3 regions of the Pseudoalteromonas sp. SR41-4 genome follow, and region 3 is predicted to be linked to each of the others. Evidence: predicted binding sites of a transcription regulator. Region 3 holds the regulator's gene; each other region holds the start of a gene.
The links. Region 3 encodes sigma-54, which starts transcription at its own class of promoters, with help from an activator protein. Its sites were predicted from a motif close to GTTGGCACGNNNNTNGNNT; they were not measured.
Positions count from the first base shown of each region.

Region 1: fliE (flagellar hook-basal body complex protein FliE) is a predicted target of sigma-54. The motif match lies at 1,211-1,229, and genes of this name have one in related genera.
Region 2: flgB (flagellar basal body rod protein FlgB) is a predicted target of sigma-54. The motif match lies at 1,211-1,229, and genes of this name have one in related genera.

Region 1 is NZ_JACJEI010000013.1:47,134-50,418, reverse strand. It holds gene fliF (flagellar basal-body MS-ring/collar protein FliF) at 1-819, opposite strand, end outside; gene fliE (flagellar hook-basal body complex protein FliE) at 840-1,172, opposite strand; gene H5180_RS11990 (sigma-54 dependent transcriptional regulator) at 1,351-2,829, opposite strand; gene H5180_RS11985 (PAS domain-containing sensor histidine kinase) at 2,826-3,285, opposite strand, start outside.
Region 2 is NZ_JACJEI010000049.1:11,928-15,212, forward strand. It holds gene H5180_RS22390 (chemotaxis protein) at 1-211, shown strand, start outside; gene H5180_RS22395 (protein-glutamate O-methyltransferase CheR) at 232-1,062, shown strand; gene flgB (flagellar basal body rod protein FlgB) at 1,263-1,673, shown strand; gene flgC (flagellar basal body rod protein FlgC) at 1,676-2,107, shown strand; gene H5180_RS22410 (flagellar hook assembly protein FlgD) at 2,121-2,801, shown strand; gene flgE (flagellar hook protein FlgE) at 2,857-3,285, shown strand, end outside.
Region 3 is NZ_JACJEI010000039.1:14,505-17,789, forward strand. It holds gene lptB (LPS export ABC transporter ATP-binding protein) at 1-445, shown strand, start outside; gene H5180_RS20995 (RNA polymerase factor sigma-54) at 512-2,008, shown strand; gene hpf (ribosome hibernation promoting factor) at 2,037-2,324, shown strand; gene ptsN (PTS IIA-like nitrogen regulatory protein PtsN) at 2,329-2,781, shown strand; gene rapZ (RNase adapter RapZ) at 2,970-3,285, shown strand, end outside.

The sequences.
Region 1 (3,285 bases), on a different contig from region 3:
TGGCATTAAGATACCATCTATTTTATCTAGATATTCTTGTTCACGTTTACGTTCAATATCGTATTCTTTGCGTGAGCGAGCAGCTAACGCACTTTGCGATCCTGAATTAAGTAATCGGCCATTTTGGTCTGTTACAGTTACTCGTGACGGCTCTAAACCTTGCACTGCTGAACCAATAATATCAACAATGGCGTCCACTTCTTCACTACCGAGCATACGACCACGTTTTAAAGTTAATACCACTGTTGCGGATGGTTTTTTCTCACGACGAGCAAAAACATTTTCTTTCGGTATTGCCAATAATACTTTAGCACGCGTGACATTTTGTAGTTCCTCAATCGTACGCGCTAGTTGTTGTTCACGACCATGCTTTAAACGTTCACGCTCTAAACGCTGACTAACACCAAAACCCATATCTTGCATGATAATATCAGTACCCGAGTTCGGCGCTTGCTCAATACCTTCGCGGGTCATTAACAATTTAATATTTTGATATTCATTTTCAGGAACAGAAACCACATTGCCATCAAGTTGATAGTCAATTTTTTGTGCATCTAAAAAGTCGAGCGTTTGAATTAGCTCTTCCGTTGGCATTTTTCCAAGTGGACGCATATCTGGTTGACGTGCCCAAATAATCACAAAAATAGCAATCGCTAAACAAATCGCTAATGCAATAATTAGAGTAACCTGACGCAATACATCAACGCCGTTTAATGCACTTAAATAGCCTGACTTTTGTTCTTGTTGATCGTCATTATCAGTTTGGTCGATACCGCCGCCGGCCAAAGCAAGATCTGTTGATTGATTAGATTGCGCCACAATAATTCTCCACTACCTAGTTAAACAGGCATGTTCATGATTTCTTTATAGGCTTCTACAAGTTTGTTACGAACTTGCACCGTAGCTTCAAAGGCAACTGACGATTTTTGTGATGCGATCATTGCATCCGCTAATGACACATTTCGATCGCCCATTTCAACCGCTACGACTTTTTGTTTCGCATCAGCTTGAAGGCCATTCACTGTATTGAGTGCATCACTTAACAAATCGCCAAATTGGGCGCTCGAAGTAGGCTGCGCCTGCGTCGGTAATTTGTTTACTTGATTACTACGACCAGCTTCGAGAGCCATAGATTGCATTTCTTGAAATAATGCGCTGTTTTGAATTTTCATAATTGTCTCTGACGATGCAGTTTACTAATAACTTAATAAAGCACAAAGCATGCCAACTAATAAAACCATAAATATCATCATCTTAAGATTTATTTTAGTTGTCAGAGTTTTGACAAGTTTACGCCCAGCAAGGCTGAGCGTAAATTAAATAGTGAAGGAAAACAAAAATTATAGAGGCTTAAGCAGGTAAGGTGATCCCCAAATCACGCATTTGAGCCAATTTATAACGTAATGTTCGTGGGCTGATCCCTAATGTTTCAGCTACATCTTTACGCTTGCCTTGACAACGATTTAGGGTTTCTAAAATAATTCTATGCTCTTTATCTTTAAGTTCATCTTTGTAACTTCCCGAATCCAAGCTTGGTAATTCTTCACGCAGCTGATTGCGTTGTGCTGTGGCTTTTATTGCTGGCGCTTGCAGATCATAATAAGCATCATTAGTTGGTGAACTTGTAACCGCCGAAGTAGTGCTTTCTGGTGCTGAATTAGCCGGCACTAAACTTGCTGATAAAGCCGCAGTTAGAGGAGTCTGGGTTAAATTTTCAATAAAAATAGCACTTTCGTCAATCATATCACCGTGGCGTAATATCAGCGCACGCTGGATCACATTATCCAGTTCACGCACATTACCTGGCCAAGTATGAGCTAATAATTTTTTCTCTGCCGGTTCGCTAAGTACAGCGATAGGCTCTTTGCTTTTATTGAGATGACGTTCAATTAAATGCTTTGCCAACACGACAATATCGCCTGGACGTTGACAAAGTGGACGCCACATCAACGGAAATACATTTAATCGATAATATAAATCTTCTCTAAACTGGTGCTTAGCCACAGCCTCTTTTAAATCACGGTTACTGGTAGCCAAAATACGCACATCCAGCTTAATAGTTTTGCGACCACCTAAACGTTCAACTTCGCGTTCTTGTAATACACGTAATAACTTAGCTTGTAGGCCTAAATCCATCTCAGTGATTTCATCAAGTAAAATTGTGCCACCTTGTGCTTGCTCAAATTTACCCGGACAAGCTTGAATCGCACCAGTAAACGCGCCTTTCTCGTAGCCAAATAATGTAGCTTCGAGCATATTTTCAGGGATCGCAGCACAGTTTATTGCGACGAATGGCTGCTCTGCACGATCTGATTTATCATGGATAAACCGTGCGAGTACTTCTTTACCTGAGCCACTAGGACCAAGCACCATCACACTAGCATCCGATTTAGCAACCCGACTTGCAAGTTCTAATAGCTGAATACTACTCGGATCAGCGACAATCGGCCCGTCAGTTTCTTTTTCCGGCTCAGGTAGATAGCGGCTTACCATATTAAGTAGCACTTCGGGCGCAAACGGTTTGGCCATATAGTCAATTGCCCCTAACCGCATAGCCTCAACAGCATCATCAATAGTCGCATACGCTGTCATCATTAAAACCGGTAGATCAGGGTAATTAAGATTTATGCTGCGCAGTAAATCAAGACCACTCATCGCGCCCATTTGCACATCGCTCACGACCAGCGAAAAGCTGTCTTTTTTAAGTAGCACCATAGCTTGCTCGGCACTGTCAGCCGCAACGCAATCTATTCCAGACATTTCAAGCGTATCAATCAAGGCTTCACGAAGCCCTGCATCATCTTCAACCACTAAAATCGTGTTGTTCATATTGCCTCCGCCGATGTTGACTTTGTACAAATAGGTAACAGTAAACTAAAGCAGGCTCCGCCTTGAGCATTGTTCGTTACTTCAACTCGTCCTTGGTGTGCATTTGCGACTGAACTAACCACCGCTAAGCCTAAACCTGTGCCTTGGCTTCGGGTAGTAAAAAATGGTTCAAATAATTTATCAAGTAAGCTTAAATCGACCCCAGGGCCATTATCACTTACAGTAATACACACTAGCTCGGGGTCACTCGCATCCCGCTGCGCACTTAATTGAACGAGTGCATTACTGCCAATGACTTGAATACTATTGTGAATAAGGTTTTGAATGGCACTGGCAAGCGCAGTTTTATTGCCCATTATCTCGATATCAGGCTCAGGTAAACTGACCTGAAGTTCACTATTATTAAGTGCGACCATAGCATCAGCGCCAGTTTTCACTTCAGTTAATAATTGCTGC
Region 2 (3,285 bases), on a different contig from region 3:
TGTTGAAATGCCAGAAATGGATGGTTATACCCTAACCGCTGAAATAAAAGCAGATCCAAAGTTAGCCCCCTTACATGTTATTTTACATACATCGCTCAGTGGTGTATTCAATCAAGCGATGATTGAAAAAGTGGGTGCTGATGACTTTATAGCTAAGTTCAATCCGGATGAGTTAGCTACAGCAGTGAAAAAATGGGTTCATTGTGACTAATTTGAAAAGGCGGTGTTACTTTGGAAAATAAGCATTTACAGCAAAGCGAGTACGATCAGTTTCGCTCTTTTTTAGAGCAACAATGTGGCATTGTTCTGGGAGATAATAAGCTTTATTTAGTCAAAAGCAGGCTTGCTCCGCTAATGGTTCGTTTTAATGTTGAATCATTGTCACAATTGGTTAGTAAAACACTGAGTCCGCATGAGCGGCAGTTACGTGCCGCAGTCGTTGATGCTATGACGACCAATGAAACTTTATGGTTTCGGGATCAATACCCGTTTGAACTATTGCAAAGTAAGTTATTTCCGGAACATAAAGAGTTACGTCGTCCGTTGAAAATTTGGTCTGCGGCAAGTTCATCGGGACAAGAGCCATATTCTATTGCTATGTCGGTTGCTGAGTTTCAAGCTAAACAGCCGGGTGTATTAAAAATGGGCGCGCAGATAATCGGCACTGATATTTCTAATACTATGTTAGATATGTGTAAGCATGCAGAATATGACTCCCTTGCTCTAGCTAGAGGGCTGTCGGTAGAGCGCAGGAAAAAGTTCTTTAAAGATAGTGGCAACGGCATGGCGCAAGTAAACGACTCAATAAAAAAATTAGTGAGTTTTAGACATCTTAACTTATTAGATTCATACGCGCTAATGGGCAAGTTTGATATTATTTTTTGCCGCAACGTGCTGATTTATTTCGCACCAGAGGTTAAAGCTAAAATTATTGCTCAGTTTGCTCAAGCACTAAATCCTAAAGGGTATTTATTTTTAGGCGCATCAGAGTCTATGTCAGGGTTAAGTGACGAATTTGACATGGTACGCTGTAATCCAGGTATTATTTATCAAAAGAAATAGCTTACCAGCGTATTTAACGCGCTAAAACACAAGTTACTCAAATCTCATCGGTGGTAAAACCGAATCTTGAATACTATAAAACGATGTGGCTCCACATCGTTTTTCTTTTTAAATCAAATGATTAAACGAACCATAAAACATCAACCTAATTGGCTCAACTTTTGCATTAATCATCTTAAGTCAATTTTTTGGAGATGGTTATGGCTATCAGTTTTGATAAAGCATTTGGGGTTCATCCTCATGCAATGTTGATCCGTTCGCAACGTGCTGAGTTATTAGCAACCAATATCGCTAATGCTGATACGCCGGGCTATAAAGCGAAAGACATCGACTTTGCCTCAGCATTGAAAGCGGCAAAAAGCCACCAACAAGGCGGCAATAACATGGTAACAACTAACCCAAACCACATTGCCGGTGGCAGTCGTTATGTTGGTAATAGTGAAATGTTTCGCTCGCCAAATCAAGCAGATACAGGTGATGGCAACTCGGTTGATATACAAGTGGAACGAAACTTGTATACAAAGAACTCATTAGAGTATCAGGCAAGCCTGCAATTTATGAGTAGTAAAATTAAAGGCCTTAAAAAAGCCCTCGGTAGTCAAGGAGCCTAAGCATGAGTTTATATAACGTTTTTGATATTTCAGGTAGTGGTATGAGTGCGCAAAATGTGCGTTTGAACACAACCGCGAGTAATATTTCAAATGCTAATAGCATTAGCTCAAGCCAAGACAAAACTTACCGGGCGCGCCACCCTGTTTTTGCAGCTGAACTGATGAAAGCATCAGAATCAAGCGGTAATGTTCAGGGGTCGTCTGTTGGCGTTAAAGTGTTAGGTATTGTAGAGAGTAATAAACCATTACAAATTGAATATAACCCTAATCATCCTAGTGCGGATGAAAACGGTTATATCTACAAACCTAACGTTAATGTCGTTGAAGAAATGGCTAATATGATTTCTGCCTCACGCTCTTATCAAACCAATGTGCAAGTTGCTGATGCAGCGAAGCAAATGTTAAGTAAAACACTGTTGCTTGGGCAGCGGTAATTGAGGAAAGATTATGAGTAACGATATCAGCAGCACATCGTCAACTTATTTAGATTCGATTAAGTGGCAAGATAAACAGGTTAGCAGTGATAAGAAAAGTGATGCGTTAACCCAAGAAGATTTCTTCTCATTGTTAACACAGCAACTGTCGTTTCAAGATCCCAGCAAACCAGCTGACAATGATCAAATGATCGCGCAGATGACAAGTTTCACCATGGCTGAAGGTATCTCAAACCTTAATAGTAATTTTCAGTCATTAGCCGCATCGATGACATCTAACTCAGCACTACAAGCATCGACTTTAGTGGGTAAACAAGCATTACTAGAGTCTAATACATTAGACCTAAACGATGTTGGTAGCGCTAAAGGAACCGTGGTTGCAGAAGAGCCTGTAGAAAACTTATTTCTACGAATTGAAGATTCATCTGGTCAGTTGGTGCGTAGTATTGATTTAGGTGCGCAATCAGCGGGCGCTGTCCGTTTCGAGTGGGACGGCATGAATGATAATAAAGAACGTTTACCACCAGGTGAATATAAAATTAAAGCTGAAGGGCAGTTAAATGGTGAGTACACGGCTTTACCTATAGCTACTTTTAAGAATATCGAGAGTGTTAATATTAATGGTGCAAACGGCATTATTATAAACACTAAAGAAGGTGCGGTTAGGCTAGCTGACGTTGCAGAAATCGCGTAAAAATTTTAATTATTAGTTAGCCACAGGCTAAACATTGACAGATTAGAGGTGAATTATGAGCTTCAATATTGCATTAACTGGCATTGCTGCCGCACAAAAAGACTTAGATGTAACAGCAAATAATATTGCTAACGTAAATACGGTAGGCTTTAAAGAGTCACGTGCTGAATTTGCTGATGTATACGCATCTTCAGTATTTAGTTCAGGCAAGACAAAAAATGGTGATGGTGTACAGACAACTATGGTGGCACAACAGTTTCACCAAGGTTCACTAAAGTTCACTCAAAACTCATTAGATTTAGCTATCACAGGTGAAGGTTACTTTGCCATGAGCCAAGATTTAGGGGCACAAGATTTTACTTATTCGCGTGCAGGCGCATTTAAACTTAATAAAGATAACTTTATTGTTGATGCTAAAGGCAATTACTTGCAGGGTTTTCCTGTTGATGAAGCTACAGGTGATACAACATCGGTAAGTTTAAGC
Region 3 (3,285 bases):
TGTTTATCAAAACCTGATGGCTATTTTAGAAACTCGTAAAGAGCTGAATAAACAAGCCAGAGAAGAAGCACTAGACAGCTTACTTGATGAGTTTAGCATTCAACATATTCGCGACAGCCAAGGTATGGCATTATCTGGTGGTGAACGTCGTCGAGTTGAAATTGCACGCGCTTTAGCCGCAAATCCAAAATTTATCTTACTTGATGAGCCTTTTGCTGGCGTTGATCCTATTTCAGTGTTAGATATAAAGAAGATTATTGAACACCTTAAAAACCGTGGTATTGGCGTACTTATTACCGACCACAATGTACGAGAAACCCTTGATGTTTGTGAAAAAGCCTACATAGTTTCTCATGGGGAGTTAATTGCATCAGGTACCCCTGAGCATGTACTTGCCGACCAAACAGTCCGCGATGTTTACCTGGGCGAGCAATTTAGGCTATAAAGCCACGCTCGGCTAAGTATCTGCTAGACTTAACGATGATAACAATAAAAGGATTGTTAGAGATACATGAGGCAATCACTCCAGCTGCGCATGGGCCAGCAACTTACAATGACACCACAGCTGCAACAAGCAATTCGCTTATTGCAACTCAGTACATTGGATCTCCAGCAAGAAATTCAAGAAGCACTCGACAGCAATCCATTGTTAGAGCTAGAAGAGCATGAATATTCAGACGACACGGCTGGTAAAAACGAACAAAAACAAGACAACGATGACTTAACTGTTAGTGCATCAGCAGACGACAAGCCCAGCGAATATGAACAAGAAAGTAGCGAAGCATTAAGCAAAGAGACTTTAAGTGACGAAATGGCTATGGACGTCACCTGGGACGAATACATGAGTGCTGCGCCAAATACGTCATCCGGCCCAATGCCTGAAGATGAGTCAATTTATCAAGGTGCTTCAACTGAAACCCTGCACGAATATCTGATGTGGCAATTACAGCTCACACCTTTTAGTCCAACCGATGAAGCTATTGCCATTGCGATTGTTGAAGCTGTTGACGATTCAGGTATTTTAACCTTGAGCTGCGAAGACATCGCAGAGAGCTTAAATCAAGGTAATAACGAAGAAGAAATCGAACTAGACGAAGTGCAAGCAGTGTTAAAACGCATTCAGTTATTTGACCCTGTTGGTATTGCTGCGCGCAGCCTACAAGAATGTTTATGTATTCAATTAAATCAATTTGATCCTGCAACTCCTTGGATTAGCGAGACTAAAATGATTTTAACTGATCATATCGATTTATTAGCTAGTCGTGACTATCGCACTTTGATGAAAAAGACTAAGCTTAAAGAAGATGAGCTGAAAGAAGTAATGACATTGATCCACAGCCTTAACCCAAAGCCTGCGGATACTATAGTACGCGAAGAGTCAGAGTATGTTATACCTGATGTTTCGGTGAAAAAAATTAAAGGTCGCTGGGTGGTTGAACTTAATCCAGACAGCATGCCAAAAATTAGAGTGAACAGCCAATATGCGGCAATGTCACGCTCAGTAAAATCAAGCACTGACAGCCAATTTATACGTTCGCATTTGCAAGAAGCTAAATGGTTTATTAAAAGCCTAGAAAGTCGTAACGAGACGTTACTCAAAGTAACTAACTGCATTGTAAAACAACAGCAGGGATTCTTTGAGCATGGCCCTGAAGCAATGCGACCTATGGTACTAAACGACGTTGCTGAAATGGTTGAGATGCACGAATCAACAATCTCTCGCGTAACGACACAAAAGTACATGCATACCCCCCGTGGTATTTTTGAGTTAAAGTATTTTTTCTCAAGTCATGTAAGCACTGAGAACGGCGGCGAATGCTCTTCGACAGCTATTCGAGCATTGATCAGAAAATTGATCAGTGCAGAAAACTCAGCGAAACCATTGAGTGATAGTAAGATTGCAGATATATTGGCAGAGCAAGGTATCAAAGTAGCTAGACGGACTATTGCAAAATACCGCGAGTCGCTGGCTATTCCACCGTCAAATCAACGTAAAAGTTTGATTTAAGGCGTAAAATCACAAGAGGAAAATGCTTATGCAACTAAATTTAACTGGTCGTCACGTAGAAATTACTGATTCATTAAGAGACTATGTAAACAATAAGTTTGCCAAGCTTGAAAGGCATTTTGATCATATCAATAATGTCCATGTTATTCTTGATGTAGAAAAACTAAGCCAAAAAGCAGAGGCCACATTACATGTCAGTGGCGCTGAATTATTTGCCTCGACTGAGCACCAAGACATGTATGCAGCTATTGACGGACTAATCGATAAACTTGATCGTCAAGTAATTAAACACAAAGAGAAGCACGCTCGACACTAACACTATGAAATTAAGCTCACTTATTTGTCAGGACTGCAGTAAAGCTGCGGTCCTTTTTAATAGCAAAAAACGGATCATTGAATTTATAAGCCAATTGGCTCATGAACAACTCCCTCAGCTATCACAACAAGAAATCCTCAACGCACTACTATCGAGAGAAAAACTAGGTAGTACCGGTATTGGTCGTGGTATTGCTATCCCTCATGGCCGTATGAGTGGTGTTGAAAACCCGCTAGCAATAATTTTAGTGAGTGAATCACCGGTTGATTTTGATGCGATTGATAATCGCCCAGTTGATATATTTGTAGCCCTCATCGTACCAGATGGTGACAGCCAACTTCATTTGAAGACGTTAGCCACAATTGCTGATAAACTCAATAACAAAGATTTTTGTAAACAACTACGTAGCGCAAAAACAGACCAAGATTTGTATCATGTAATTGCAGCTCAATCGTAGTCATACCAATTGTATTGTATTGAATTAGAGAGTAATTATTGCAACAGGAAAATAGCTCTAGAACAAGGTGGAAATTATGAGATATAGTTGTTCTATATAAATAATTTTAAACAAAGTTAGTGGGTTATTTAACAAGCAAGAATGAGCATGTTTTTAATAAAATTGGTATTAAATGAAGGAGAATTTACATGGAGTTAATCATCATCAGTGGGCGTTCTGGCTCAGGTAAATCTGTTGCTTTACGTGTAGTAGAAGATCTTGGCTATTATTGTGTAGATAATATTCCAGTTAACTTATTACCGTCATTAGTACGCAGTGTCTCTGATAATTACGACAAAATAGCCGTCAGTATCGATGTTCGTAATTTACCGAAAGAGCAGGAAGAATTTAACGACATTCTTGAATACTTGCCTGGTTTTGCAAATCCGACGCTATTTTATTTAGACAGTGATGATCAAACCCTGATCAAACGCTTTTCTGAAACCCGCCGCTTACACCCATTAT